3 regions of the Paenarthrobacter sp. NPDC090522 genome follow, and region 2 is predicted to be linked to each of the others. Evidence: riboswitches for the same ligand, from Rfam matches in the RefSeq annotation. Region 2 holds a riboswitch; each other region holds the start of a gene.
The links. Region 2 has a riboswitch for thiamine pyrophosphate ahead of ACIQT2_RS07460 (ECF transporter S component). Riboswitches for the same ligand answer to the same signal wherever they lie in the genome.
Positions count from the first base shown of each region.

Region 1: another riboswitch for thiamine pyrophosphate. It lies ahead of thiD (bifunctional hydroxymethylpyrimidine kinase/phosphomethylpyrimidine kinase); the one in region 2 lies ahead of ACIQT2_RS07460 (ECF transporter S component).
Region 3: another riboswitch for thiamine pyrophosphate. It lies ahead of thiC (phosphomethylpyrimidine synthase ThiC); the one in region 2 lies ahead of ACIQT2_RS07460 (ECF transporter S component).

Region 1 covers NZ_JBIVXL010000001.1:378,556-383,157, forward strand. The annotation lists gene rplU (50S ribosomal protein L21) at 1-244, opposite strand, end outside; gene thiD (bifunctional hydroxymethylpyrimidine kinase/phosphomethylpyrimidine kinase) at 587-2,107, opposite strand; TPP riboswitch at 2,099-2,197, opposite strand; gene ACIQT2_RS01765 (Rne/Rng family ribonuclease) at 2,271-4,602, opposite strand, start outside.
Region 2 covers NZ_JBIVXL010000005.1:30,704-35,305, reverse strand. The annotation lists gene ACIQT2_RS07465 (ABC transporter ATP-binding protein) at 1-1,227, opposite strand, end outside; gene ACIQT2_RS07460 (ECF transporter S component) at 1,227-1,847, opposite strand; TPP riboswitch at 1,925-2,060, opposite strand; gene ACIQT2_RS07455 (NUDIX hydrolase) at 2,214-2,927, shown strand; gene ACIQT2_RS07450 (DUF4235 domain-containing protein) at 2,965-3,225, shown strand; gene mnhG (monovalent cation/H(+) antiporter subunit G) at 3,294-3,677, opposite strand; gene ACIQT2_RS07440 (monovalent cation/H+ antiporter complex subunit F) at 3,667-3,945, opposite strand; gene ACIQT2_RS07435 (Na+/H+ antiporter subunit E) at 3,942-4,505, opposite strand; gene ACIQT2_RS07430 (Na+/H+ antiporter subunit D) at 4,502-4,602, opposite strand, start outside.
Region 3 covers NZ_JBIVXL010000002.1:16,659-21,260, reverse strand. The annotation lists gene ACIQT2_RS02215 (alpha/beta fold hydrolase) at 1-424, shown strand, start outside; gene thiC (phosphomethylpyrimidine synthase ThiC) at 407-2,230, opposite strand; TPP riboswitch at 2,225-2,332, opposite strand; gene ACIQT2_RS02205 (amidohydrolase family protein) at 2,418-3,500, shown strand; gene ACIQT2_RS02200 (VOC family protein) at 3,579-4,451, shown strand; gene ACIQT2_RS02195 (hypothetical protein) at 4,549-4,602, shown strand, end outside.

The sequences.
Region 1 (4,602 bases), on a different contig from region 2:
CGGTCTTGTTCTTGAACTTCTGGATGACGATCTTGGGACCACGGAGGTCCTCCAGGATCTCGGCCGTGACCTTCACCTTGGCCAGGTCCGCAGCAGCGGAGGTGACCTTGTCGCCGTCAACCAGGAGCAAGGCGGGCAGCTCAAGCGTGCTGCCGGCTCCACCGGGGACGCGGTTCAGCGTTACGTAGTCTCCAACGGAAACCTTTTCTTGGCGGCCGCCTGCGCGGACAATCGCGTACACCACTGGGGTACTCACTTCTCTCGACGTTTCTTACTAAATTTGCGTGCGGAACTCGAACCGGAATCAGGCCTGGTTCACGCTGTGCCTCAACGCCGTGGACTCCAGATCGAAGCCCGCGAGTCATCCCGTGAATAATTCCAGGGGGCATAACCCAAGTGTTGGCGTAAGCACCGAAGATCAAGATTACGCTAGTTCGACCCTCGGCTGCAAATGAGGCCGGGTCCGGAAGCCACCGCGTGACGCTAGTCACCAGTAGGAACGGACTTTCCCGGCACCGTGCCCATACAGCCTACAGGCTCCGGGACACTTTGCCGGGAATTCACCACTTCGACGCGCGGGCGGCCTTCACGCGTGCAACCGCGGGGCGTCAAAGAAGGCCGTCTCGTAGCGGCACGAATGGGCGAAAGCCTCCACCATGGCGGCCCGGTCGTGGCTGGAGGCGACGACCGCGGCCGCGTCCGTAAAGCCGATGGCCTTGCGGGTGGCCTCGGCAAAGTCTTCATCGGCGTAGGTCTTCAACCAGTCCGCATACGCGTGCTCCGACGGGGAACCTGCTGTGACGTAACTTGCGTGGAGCCGGTGTCCCACCTCGGCGTAGAGCCAGTAACAGGGCAGGATGGCCGCGAGCAGCACACCGTAACTTCCAGAGGCCGACGCCGCCAGCAGGTGGTCCACGTAGGCCTTGGTGACAGGTCCGGTGTGGGTTGCGGCCTCCCGCGTGCTCAGCCAATTGCGGTGCAGTTCGGATTCGACTTCGAGGCAGAGCTGCGAGGACCTGGCCCAGAACAGCTGCTCTTCCTCGGTGGGAGCGAGGGCACCTGCCCGTGCCAGCACCCGCGAGTAGCCGTTCAGGTAAAGGGCATCCTGCGCGAGGTAATAGTTGAACTGTGGCTCGGGAAGGCTGCCCGACTCCAGCCCCTGGATGAATTCGAGGCCATGGATGGCGTCCAGCTCAGGTGCCGCTTCCTCCCACAGGCGGGCGGCGAAAGCCCCCGGGCCTTCGGCCTGCTGTGCATGGTGGAAGTGGTTGATGGGGCCGCTGCCATGGCCCACCTCCAGCACATCCGCGGTGGCCAGGGCCTGCAGGAGCCAGGGTTTGACCTCCCGCAGCGACGCTTCCCAGTCTCCCGTCCGCGCCTGGACCGTAGCCAGGGCCGAGGACAACGAGCAGCCCGTTCCATGACTGTTCTTCGTCTCCACCCGTGGCCCCGCCACCGAGACAAGGTCCTGCCGCAGCAAGCCACTGGTATTGACGAGCGCATCGGGACACTCGGCTCCCGCCAAGTGTCCGCCCTTCACCAGCACGGTGTTTCCACATTCGGCCGCGAGCCGCTTGCCTTGTTCGAGGGCAGTGGACCAATCCGTCGCTTCCGGCTCGCCCAGCAGCATGGCGAGTTCAGGAATGTTGGGGGTGATGAGGTCCGCCACCGGCAAAAGGCCGCGCAGGGCGGCTTCGGCGGATTCCCGGAGGAGGCGGTCACCACTGGTAGCTGCCATCACCGGGTCAAGGACCACGACGGCGGGACGCACGTCCTCCAGCCAGCGACGCACCTCGCCAATCACCTCGGCGTCGCCCAGCATCCCGATCTTGACGGCGTCGATGGTTACATCGCTGCTGATCGCCTCAAGCTGCTGCCGCAGGAAGTCCACGGGCGGAACATGGACGGCGGTGACGCCCAAGGTGTTTTGCGCCGTGAGTGCCGTGACTACGCCCATTCCGTAGCCGCCGTGGGCGGCAATGCTCTTCAGGTCTGCCTGGATTCCAGCGCCGCCGGAGGGGTCGGAGCCCGCGATGCTAAGGACGCGCGGGGTCCGCCGGCCGGTGTTTGCCACGGCGTAGACGGCTGATTTCAACGATGAAGTCATGAGGGACATCCCTTCGCCGGTGCTAACCGGACAGGTTCAACGGGTCTGGATCTCAGCCCGGCCCAACGCCTGGCACCCCGTGTCAGTGACCAAGCCTAACGGACGAAGGGTCCGGCAGTAGTTACTGCCGGACCCTTCGTCGGTTACATGACGTTGGCAATGCCTAGAGTTCCGAGGCCGGAACCCCCACGCCGAGGATAATCGGCTCAGAAGCAGCGGACTCCCTCTTGGCCTGCTCCTGCGGCGCCTTGGCTTCATGGGCCGCTCCCCCACCGGTGGACGCGGACACCTCATGGTGCTCTACCGTGGTCTCGTTGGCGGCACCCTGCGCCCGGCTGGCGCTGCGGTTCCGGCGCCCACGCCGGCCGCGGGCACGGCTGGACAGATCACTTTCCTCCGCAGGATCCTGCCGGGTGGGGACGGTTTCCGCGGGAGCAGCAACAGTGGCAGCAGGCCCAGCCTGGCTTTCGACAGCCACGGGACCCCCACCCAGGTGGGAGAAAGCCTCAGCCAACAGGTCCAGAGTCATGGCAGGCTTCTCCGAAGCCGGCTCCTCGTGGTGTTCCACGAAGGGCAGGGCAACCTCTTCACCGCCAAACCGGAGCACCGGCGTGGCACGTGGGGCGCCCTCGACGGCGCCCGAATCGGGCACCTCGTCAGAATGCTCTGCGCCAGCCCCTGTTGCGGCGGCCGCGGCACGTGCTTCTTCCTCGGCCCGGTGAACCTCGTCGTCGTGCAGGTGGGCAGCGTGCGCTGCAGCGGCGATCGTGGCCAGGGCAGCCCTGGTGGCCTGGGCCTTGGCCTGCCGTGCCGGATCCACCGGCTCCGGAGCCGGCGTCGAAGGCGCAGGCGAAGCTGCGGTGTGGACCGGCGTCGAGCTCTCTGCCGGCTGTCCCCCGCCCTTGCCGCGGCGGCGCTTCCGCTCAGTCCGGCTGGAAGGCTGCTGCTGGGTTTCCGTGTGCGGCCGGTGCTGCTCGGCGGCAACAGCGTTTGCACGACGGTGCTCAACAGGTTCGTCGTGAGTCACCACGCCGCGTCCGGCACAGTGCTCGCACTGCTCGCCAAAGACCTCGAGCAGGCCCGTGCCCATGCGCTTGCGCGTCATCTGCACCAAGCCAAGGGAGGTCACTTCCGCCACTTGGTGCTTGGTACGGTCCCGGCCCAGGCATTCCACCAGGCGGCGCAGCACCAGGTCCCGGTTGGATTCAAGCACCATGTCGATGAAGTCGATGACGATGATGCCACCGATATCGCGCAGGCGAAGCTGGCGGACTACTTCCTCGGCGGCCTCAAGGTTGTTCTTGGTGACGGTCTCCTCCAGGTTTCCACCGCTGCCGGTGAACTTGCCGGTGTTGACGTCCACCACAGTCATGGCCTCGGTACGGTCGATCACCAGGGATCCACCCGACGGCAGGAAGACCTTGCGTTCCAGGGCCTTGTGGATCTGCTCGTCGATGCGCCATGCCGAGAAAATGTCCTGGTCCTTGGTCCACTTCTCGAGCCGGCCCACCAGGTCCGGCGCAACATAGGTGACGTAAGCCTCAATGGTGTCCCAGGCATCGTCGCCGGAAACGATGAGCTTGGAGAAGTCCTCGTTGAAGACGTCACGGACCACCTTGATGGTCAAATCGGGCTCGCCGTAAAGCAGCTCGGGTGCCAGGACCTTCGTGGAGGAGGCCTGGCCCTCAATACCCTCCCACTGGGCGCGGAGGCGGTTGATGTCGTGGGTCAGTTCCTCTTCCGAGGCCCCTTCGGCTGCCGTACGGACAATGACCCCGGCGTTCTCCGGCAAACGGTCCTTGAGGATCCGCTTAAGGCGGTTGCGCTCGACGTCGGGCAACTTGCGTGAGATGCCCGTCATGGAACCGCCGGGAACGTACACCAGGTAGCGGCCCGGAAGGGAAATCTGGCTGGTCAGGCGTGCACCCTTATGCCCGACGGGATCCTTGGTTACCTGCACAAGGACGGAATCACCCGATTTCAGGGCGTTTTCGATCCGGCGCGGCTGGCCCTCAAGGTTGACGGCATCCCAGTTCACCTCGCCGGCATAGAGGACCGCGTTGCGGCCACGTCCGATGTCAACGAACGCTGCCTCCATGGAAGGCAGCACGTTCTGTACCTTGCCCAGGTACACGTTGCCGATCAGCGAATCCTGCTGGGTCTTGGAAACGAAGTGCTCGGCAAGGACGCCGTCCTCCAGGACACCGATCTGGATCCTGTCGTCGCGCTGGCGCACGATCATCTGCCGGTCCACTGATTCGCGGCGGGCAAGGAACTCGGCCTCGGTGATGACCTGGCGACGGCGGCCCGTCTCGCGGGACTCGCGGCGGCGCTGCTTCTTGGCCTCAAGCCGCGTGGAACCCTTGACGCTGGCCACGCGGTTGGAACTTGTGGATTCCGAGATGGGCCGCGGTGCGCGGACACGGGTCACCGTGTTGGGCGGATCATCGTCCGAGCCGCCGGTCAGTTCAAGGTCCTGGTCGCCACGGCGGCGG
Region 2 (4,602 bases):
AAGCAGTTCGTCCACGCGTTCCTCGCCGTGGCCCAGATGCCTGGGGCCGAACATGAGCTCGTCCAGGACCTTGCCCGTGACGAACTGGTGCTCCGGTTCCTGGAAAACGGTGCCGATTCGGGAGATCAGCTGGTCTGCTTTCCACGCGAACGGATCGATCCCGGCGCCTTGGGAAAGTTCGACGGCGGCAGACACCTTGCCGTGCACCGGCGCCAGAAGGCCCGCCATCGTGAGCGCGAACGTGGACTTGCCCGCGCCGTTCGGACCCGTGATGGTCAGTGCTTGTCCGGCCCTGACCTGCGCGGTAACGCCGGCTTGGACCGGCACGGGCGGGATGCTTTTGAAGCCGCGGCGCCGGGGCTTTTCCCGGGACACAGCCAGGTCTTGCGCTGCCAGGAGCAACGGTGCCATCTCGGGGACGAGGGTCCGTGCACGGGTCCGTGGAACATAGCCGGGAACCCACACGCCCGCATCAATGAGCATGGTGCGGGCCTCGGAAAGCACGTGGTCCGGCTGCCCATCCAGGAGAACCCCTCCGCCGGGTTGCAGGACCACGATCCGGTCAACGAGGTCCTTCCATACCGATACCCGGTGCTCCACCACCACCAGGGTTGCACCGGTCTTGTCCAGGCAGCGGCCAACGGCGTCGCGGACTTCCAGCACGCCGGCCGGGTCCAGGTTGGCTGTCGGCTCGTCCAGGAGGAGCAGCCCTGGCCGCATCGCCAGAATGCCGGCAAGCGCAAGGCGCTGCTTCTGCCCGCCGGAGAGTGCCGCCGTCGGGTGATCCAGCGCCAAGCCGCCATCTGCAGCGGTACGCAACCCGACGTCGTCGAGCGCCTCATGGACGCGCGCCCAAATCTCTGCCCTCGGAACGGCGAGGTTCTCGGCACCAAACGCTGCGTCGTCGCCCACGCGGGACAGGACCACCTGCGTTTCCGGGTCCTGCTGCATCAAACCGGCGCGGCCCCGCTGTTCGCGCGGCAGTCCGCCGTCGATCAGCAGGGAGCCGGTCTCGTCCGAGTCGTCTTCCTCGTCGCCCAACACCCCGGCCAAGGCGTGCAGGAGCGTCGACTTGCCGGCTCCGGAGGGACCCAGCAGGAGCACGCGCTCCCCGGGTTCGATCCGCAGGTCCAGTCCGTGGATGGCAGGGGTGGACCGTCCGGCGTGCCGCCATCCCCAGCCCTCGGCCGAGATGGCGGCGGGCCGGCCGCTGTTTGTGGCGGCCATCAGTTGAAGACAGGCTCCGACGCAGCCTTGCGGGATGCGAAAGCGCTCAGCACGCCGGTCTTCGCCAGGCCGCGCGTGGCAACCCAGGAGAGGGCACCGGCGATGATCGCACCGGAGATTGTGCAGAATGCGATGTAGGCCAGTTTGTCGACGGCTTCGTAGGCGATGTTCCAGCCCCACGGGAGGAAGGAATCATTCAGGCCGCAGAAGAGGCCAGCGCCCGCACCCGCGAGAAGCGAGGTGGGCAGGTTGAACTTCTTGTAACGGAACGCTGCGAACACCAGCTCGGCGCCGAGGCCCTGCAGGATGCCGGAGATGAGCACCGTGGTGCCGTACTGGGAGCCCATGATGAGCTCGCCGGTGGCGGCCACGGCCTCGCAGAACAGCGCCGCACCGGGCTTGCGGATGATGAGCATGCCCAGCACCGCCGGGATCATCCAACCGCCGGCGATCAGGCCGGTGAGCGGCGGGTAGGCCGCGTTCATGGGGATGGATACGATTGCGGCGCCCTGGGACCATGCCCAGAAAATCACGCCGCCGGCGATGGCGATCAACGCTGCCACCACAATGTCTACAACGCGCCAGTTGTTACTGGTCTTCTTCACGCTTGCCGTGGTCATTTCTTTGCCTCCTGAGGTTACAGGAGGGGAAAGTGCTCCCCGGTACCCCGGCCGGCTCACGCCGCCCTGGTCCGGACACTCTGAGAAGCTCGACTCCCTTGCGCCGGTACTAACCGGATCAGGTTCGAGGGTCTGCGGCTGTCCGCACTCTCAGCGCCCTCGCGTCTCCTGCATCGCTGCAGGTTCGACGGCGGCGCTCCCCTGTCGTTATCAATCTGCCCTTATGGGCGAGGTTCAGTTTACACCTGAAGGGGTTTGCGGGGTCATGGAGCGGGTCATAAATCCGTTGCGGGGCCGCTCTCCGCCCCATTCCCCGCCCTTGGGGTCGCAGACCGGGCCGCACAACGTAGCTGAGACAATGGCAGCATGACGGAAACTCCTGGTCCAAGCCATCCTGACGCAGCCAAGCCAGTTGCCGAAGCCCGCCTTGCAGCCAGCGTGATCCTGCTCCGCGATACGTCTGCAGGGCTGGAGGCCTTTGTCCAGCACAGGGTCTCCACCATGGACTTTGCGGCGGGCATGGTGGTGTTTCCCGGCGGCCGCGTGGACACTGGGGATTCCGAGGGCTGGGACTACGCACCAGAGCTTCTGGAACGACATGCCAAGGAGTGGCGGCTGAGCTCAATCGCCGCAGCAGAACCGGATTCCTCCGCGGCCAGCAGCCAAGCATGCAAGGGCTCCGGCACCGTTCTCGCCGCCGCCGTCCGCGAGGTCCAGGAGGAAGCCGGCCTCACGTTGGATCCGGCCGCCCTTCGGCCGTGGGCCAACTGGATCACGCCCGTGGACATGCCCAAGCGCTTCGACACGTACTTTTACGTTGCCAAGCCTGCCCCGGACGCCGCACCGCAACACCAGACCACTGAGGCCTGGCAGTCACTGTGGATGCCCGTTGACGGAATCCTGTCCGCGGAGGCCGAGGGCAAGCTGCAACTCATGCCGCCCACGTACTACCTGCTCAGGGAAATCTCCGGATTCGACTCCGTTGATGCCATGTGGACCGCGGCTCATGAGGTGGTTCCCGTGCTGGCACCACCGGGCTCCCTTGCCGCCTTCCTCAAGGAGAGGGCGAGCCGGGGCTAAGCAGGATCCGCCGGGTTGTTGAGGTTAGGCTGAAGGCATGAACTTCTTCCTCAAGCTTCTGGGCGCAGGCGTGAGCCTCGGCGCGGGTTTCCTTGGCACCAAGCTGGTCAACAAGGGATGGGAAAAAGCCACGGGCAACAAGCCGCCCAAAGGCAACGATGACATGGAGACGAGCCTCCGCTCAGCGCTGACGTTTGCCCTCATCTCGGCGTTTGTCAGCACCCTCATCCAGGTCCTGGCCAGCCGGGGTACGCAGCGCGCCATCGCCCGCTTCGGCAAGTCCCAGGACATCGTCTAAAACCAACGCGGGGTCACTCACGGCCCATGGCGGACATCCGGATGGGCCGGAAGTGACCCCGCGTTGCCCTAGTCCTCCGAACGCCCCTCGGCCGCACGCTGCACCACGGCTTCCAGCTCGTCCTTGGTGAGCAATTCACGGTGCCCATGCTTGGTACGGTAGGCCGAACGCCCCACCATGTGGGCCGCAACGGGTGCCGTCAGCAACTGGAAGATCCAAGCCACCAGCAGCACGGGCCACACCCACCAGGTGCGCATCTGCAGGCCGATCGCGGCAAGCATGAGGAACAAGCCCAACACCTGCGGTTTGGTGGCCGCGTGCATGCGGCTCATGAGGTCCGGGAAACGCAACAACCCGATGGCCGCACCCAGTGACATCAGGGCGCCCACCACCAGGAACACTGCCGTAACGGCGTCGATCACGAGGTCCACGCCGGTTGCATCAGGAGTCATTGGCCTGTCCCCTTCGCTCAGCCACGAACCGGGCAACGGTCACCGATCCGATAAATCCGATCACGGCCAAGGCAACCAGGAGCATGAGGTTGTTCAGGTGCCGGTTGACCGCCATATCCACCGCCAGCGCAGCGCCAAGGATGGCCAGGAGTACGTCGGAAGCGAGCACGCGGTCCAGCAACGACGGCCCAACGGCGATCCGGATGATCGCACCGGCCGCGGCGAGGCTGAGGATCACAGCCGTGACAATGAGAACCAGTTCTTTCACAGTGAGGCTCCTTCCATGCCCGGGGCTTCAGCCCGAAGGGCTGCCACTTCCTCGCGGGTGCCCATGATCCTGATCAGTCCGGCTTCGATGTCCTGTACTTCGTGCCGGATTTTCTGCACATCTTCCTCTCCGTAGATGTTGAGCGCGTGCAGGTAGAGCGTGGAGGTGGAGCGGTCCACTTCCACCACCAGCGAGCCCGGGATCAGGGAGATGACGTGGCCGGTGGCCGTCACCATGAGGTCGGCATGGCTCCGCAGCGGAACAGCGACGACGGCGCTGCGCACCTTGGGTCCTTTGACCACGGCCAGGTAGAGGACCAGGAAGCTCGCTGCCACCACTTTGCCGAGGAACATGAGGGCGAAAGGAATGGCGCGGAGGATGTTGAAGCGGCCACTCAGTTCAACGGGGGGCAAGTAGAACAGCTTGGCCACCACAATGGCGATGAGCGCGCCGAACAACAGGTTGCCGGGGCTGAAATCCCGCCACAGGGCACCCCACACAATCACCAGCCAGATCAGCAGTGGGAGTTCGGTGCGGAAGGAGATCGGTTTGCGGCTCATTTGGCACCGCCTGTCTGCACCGCGGCGGGCACCGGAGCGTTATCACCCAGGACGGAGTGGATGTAGGCCGAACGGTCGAGCATGATCTCGGCTGAGC
Region 3 (4,602 bases), on a different contig from region 2:
GTGCCTGTCCCTGACAGCGGAGTTGCCCGCCACGGCTTCACACCGTGCCCTCATGGAACCGCTTTTCGAGGTCCGGAACCAACTGAACGACGCCGACTACGAACGCGAATACTTCCGGCGTGCTTTTTCCGCCGAGGCCGGCGGGCAGGAAACACCCGAGGCCAGGCGTTCCGCCAGGAGGCTGCGACTGCAGGCACCCCCGTGGGAAGCGCAACTGCACATCGTTCCGGGAGTACCTACCTTGGTCCTCACAGGCGGTTGGGAACCGCTCTACGAGGAGATCGCAGCCTATCTGCAGGAAACCGGTGCCCTCCGCTGCGCGGCGGCTGGAGGGCACCGGCCCCAGGACTCGGCGGATGGAGACCGGATCATCCGGAAGTTCATCGCCGAGGTTGGGCGGGCCAGCTCAGTTCGCGCGTCCTGACCCTGCAGGCACCTGCAGCTCGGGCAGGTAGACCTTGCCTCCTGCCGCGAGGAACTCCTGGCTCTTTTCCCGCATGCCGCTGTACATGTCCGCAATCGCTGCCTGGGCTTCGGCAGAACCGTATTCATCCCGGATGTCCTGGCTGATGCGCATCGAGCAGAACTTGGGTCCGCACATGGAGCAGAAGTGTGCCGTCTTGGCCGGTTCGGCCGGAAGCGTCTCGTCGTGGAAGGATTCCGCGGTTACCGGGTCCAGGGACAAGGCGAACTGGTCCCGCCAACGGAATTCGAAGCGCGCCTTGGAGAGGGCGTCGTCGCGTTCGTTCGCACCGGGATGTCCCTTGGCGAGGTCCGCGGCATGGGCTGCGATCTTATACGTGATCACACCCGTCTTGACGTCGTCCTTGTTGGGCAGGCCCAGGTGTTCCTTGGGAGTCACGTAGCACAGCATGGCCGTGCCGTAGCGGGCAATCTCCGTGGCTCCAATGGCCGAGGTGATGTGGTCGTAGCCGGGCGCGACGTCCGTCACGAGGGGTCCCAGGGTGTAGAACGGGGCGCCCTTGCACAATTCCTGCTGCCGTTCCACGTTCTCCCGGACCAGGTGGAACGGGATGTGCCCCGGCCCTTCCACCATGACCTGGACGTCGTACTCCCATGCACGCTGGGTCAGTTCGGCCAAGGTGTCCAACTCGGCGAACTGCGCGGCATCGTTGGCGTCGGCGGTGGCACCGGGACGCAGTCCGTCACCGAGCGAGAACGCGACATCGTACTTGGCGAAGATTTCGCACAGCTCATCGAAGTGGGTGTAGAGGAAGTTCTCCTCGTGGTGGGCCAGGCACCAGCCCGCCATGATGGAGCCGCCACGCGAAACGATTCCCGTCACCCGGTTGGCCGTCAGCGGAACGTAGCGAAGGAGGACCCCCGCGTGGATCGTCATGTAGTCCACGCCCTGTTCGCACTGCTCAATCACCGTGTCACGGAAGATCTCCCAGGTGAGTTTGTTGGCTTCGCCGTTGACCTTCTCCAGCGCCTGGTAGATGGGAACGGTGCCGATGGGAACGGGGGAGTTCCGGATGATCCACTCGCGGGTGGTGTGGATGTCATCACCGGTGGACAAGTCCATGACGGTGTCTGCGCCCCATTGGGTGGCCCACTGCAGCTTGTCGACTTCCTCGGCGATGGAGCTGGTCACGGCTGAATTGCCGATGTTGGCGTTGATCTTCACCAGGAACGCCTTGCCGATGATCATCGGCTCGGACTCAGGGTGGTTGATGTTATTCGGGATGATGGCGCGGCCGGCCGCTACTTCGCTGCGAACCAGTTCGACGTCGCAGTTTTCCCGCAGCGCCACAAAGCGCATTTCCGGGGTCACGATGCCTTGCCTGGCATAGTGCATTTGCGTGACGGTCCTGCCTTCGATGGCGCGGAGGGGAACGGGCTGGGCACCCTTCCATTCCGCCGAGGCCGCCCCACGGCGGACAGCCGACTTGCCGTCGTCGAGCAGGTTGCGTTCGCGGCCGCTGTAGCTTTCCGTGTCCCTGCGTTCTTCAATCCAGGGCTGCCGGAAAGGACGCAGGCCCACTACCGGGTCGCTGCCTGGCCCGGCGGTGCGGTACACCTGCAAGGGAGCGTTGGCCTGGCCGTTCGGCGATGGTTCCAACGCGATTTCGGTGACCGGTACGCGGATGCCGTGGCGGGGATCTTCCAGCCAGGCCAGCGAATGGGACTTCAGCGACTGCGTGACCGTCTCTTCTGCCGTCGCAGACTGGTTTTGGGCAGGGCTGTGCTGTGTTTCTGTGGTGCTCAAGGATTACTCACTTCCTTCGCCGGCATTACCCGGACAGGTTCAACGGTCGCAGACTGCCTCAGCCCGATCTCAGCCCCTGCAAGGGCCCCCGTGTGGTCGTAGACGAAGCTACCACAGCTCCCCGGGTGGTCCCAGTCACAAGCCATCCGGCAGGGCGTGGCTCGAGGGGGAGCACTAGGCTTTTGCCATGGCGAACATCATCGAATTCACCGGTCCCGTGCTGCTCGGAGCCGAGGACGAGCGCCGGGGGCTATGGTCCGTGGATGGCCTGCTGACGTTCATCCGGCCCGCGGCCCGGCCGGACGCCGTGCTGGATGGCTGGGTCCTCCCTGGTTTCGTGGACGCCCACTGCCATATCGGCCTCGGCCCGGGCGGATCGGTGGACGAGGCGACCACCTTGGCCCAGGCGCAAACCGACCTCGCCGCCGGCACGCTGCTGATCAGGGACGCCGGTTCACCCAGCGATACCCGTTGGGCCCAGCAGCGCAATGATCTCCCGCGGCTCATCCGGGCAGGGCGGCACATCGCGCGGAGCCGCCGCTATCTTCGAGGCCTGGGCCACGAGGTGGAGCCCGATGAGCTGGTGGAGACAGTGCGCAAGGAAGCCCGCGCCGGCGATGGCTGGGTCAAACTGGTGGGCGACTGGATAGACCGTGGCGTTGGAGACCTAGCCCCGTCATTTCCTGCTGCCGTGGTCAAGGATGCCATTGCTGCCGCGCACGACGAAGGGGCCCGCGTGACCGCGCACTGCTTCGCCGAAGACACCGTGGACCAGATGCTCGACGCCGGCATTGACTGCATCGAGCACGCTACCGGTCTCTTGCCGCGGCATGTGCCCCGTTTGGTGGAGCAGCTGGTGCCGATCGTCCCCACGCTGGTGAACATCGCTACTTTTCCGGACATCGCCGCACAAGCAAGGCCCAAGTTCCCCGACTATGCGCAGCACATGACTGCCCTGTGGGAGCGGCGCCGCGAACGCGTCCTGGAGGCCTTCGAAGCAGGAGTCTCCATCTACGCGGGTACGGACGCCGGGAGCGTCATCAACCACGGCCGTATCGCGGACGAAATGCAGGAACTGCACGACGCCGGCCTGCCGCCTGCCGCTGTGCTCAACGCTGCCACTTGGGGCGCCCGTGAGTGGCTGGGAGCCGACGCCATCAGCGAAGGCGCGAGTGCCGACGTCGTGGTTTGCGCTGCTGATCCGCGGCAGGAGCTGGCCACAGTCCACAAGCTGAAGAGTGTGGTGTTGCGTGGAACGGTGATCCGCTAGGAATAAATTGAAGCTTCAAGTAATTTAGATAAGTAGAACGCGCCGAACAGCGGCCACCTTCATTACCGGGAGTTTCATATGACCACCTCATCCACCCAGGACCTGCTGCCTGCCGAACTCACCATGGGCACGGTGATGCTCAAGGTCGGCGACATGAAAGTCATGAGCGACTACTACCAGCGCGCCCTGGGTCTCCAGGTGGTGGCGGAGCAGGACGGCGGAGTGTATTTGGGCCGCTTGGGCAAGCCTGTGGTCCACCTTGCCCCCGCTGCCGGCCTTCAGGTCCCCGGTCGGGGCGAGGCGGGCCTCTTCCACACGGCAATCCTCTTCGAAGACCAGCCGTCTTTGGCCGCCACGATCGCGACCGCCGCGCAGTACGAGCCGCGGGCCTTCGTTGGCAGCGCGGACCATTTGGTGAGCGAAGCTTTCTATTTCACCGATCCCGAAGGCAATGGCATCGAGCTGTACTACGACAAGCCCCGCGAGGTCTGGCGGTGGGACGGGAAGAACGTGGTGATGGATAACGTGGCGCTTCCGCCGCAGGCCTACCTCCAGCAGTACCTGAGTGAAGAGGCTGTGACCGGACAGGCCCGGGCCGGCGCGGGGATCGGGCATGTCCACCTGCAGGTGGGTGACGTGGCCACGGCGCAGAAGTTCTACGTGGACACCCTCGGCTTCGAGCGGACGGCCGGGTGGCATGGCCAGGCGCTGTTCGTTTCGGCCGGCGGATACCACCACCACATGGCGATGAATGCGTGGAACAGCCGCGGCGCAGGACCGCGCCGCGACACCCTGGGCCTCGGTGAAGTGTTGATCGAAGTCCCTGGAGACGACGACGTGCAGGCCCTGGCTGACCGCCTCAAGGTCGCCGGGCTGCAGAGCCACCACACCGGGAAGGAACTGCGTTTCGAAGACCCTTGGCGGAACCACTTGCGGGTTGCCGTCCGCTAAGGGCGTGTCGCGCCGGTCGGGTGCCTGCTGCACTAGGCTGGGCAGTGGCGGGAAGGGGGCCTGCGGGTCCGTTTCCGCGACTTGTCAGCATGACGGAATGAGAGTAGTTCCCATGGGCTTTGCCGAAATTTTTGCAGCCACCCACGACGAA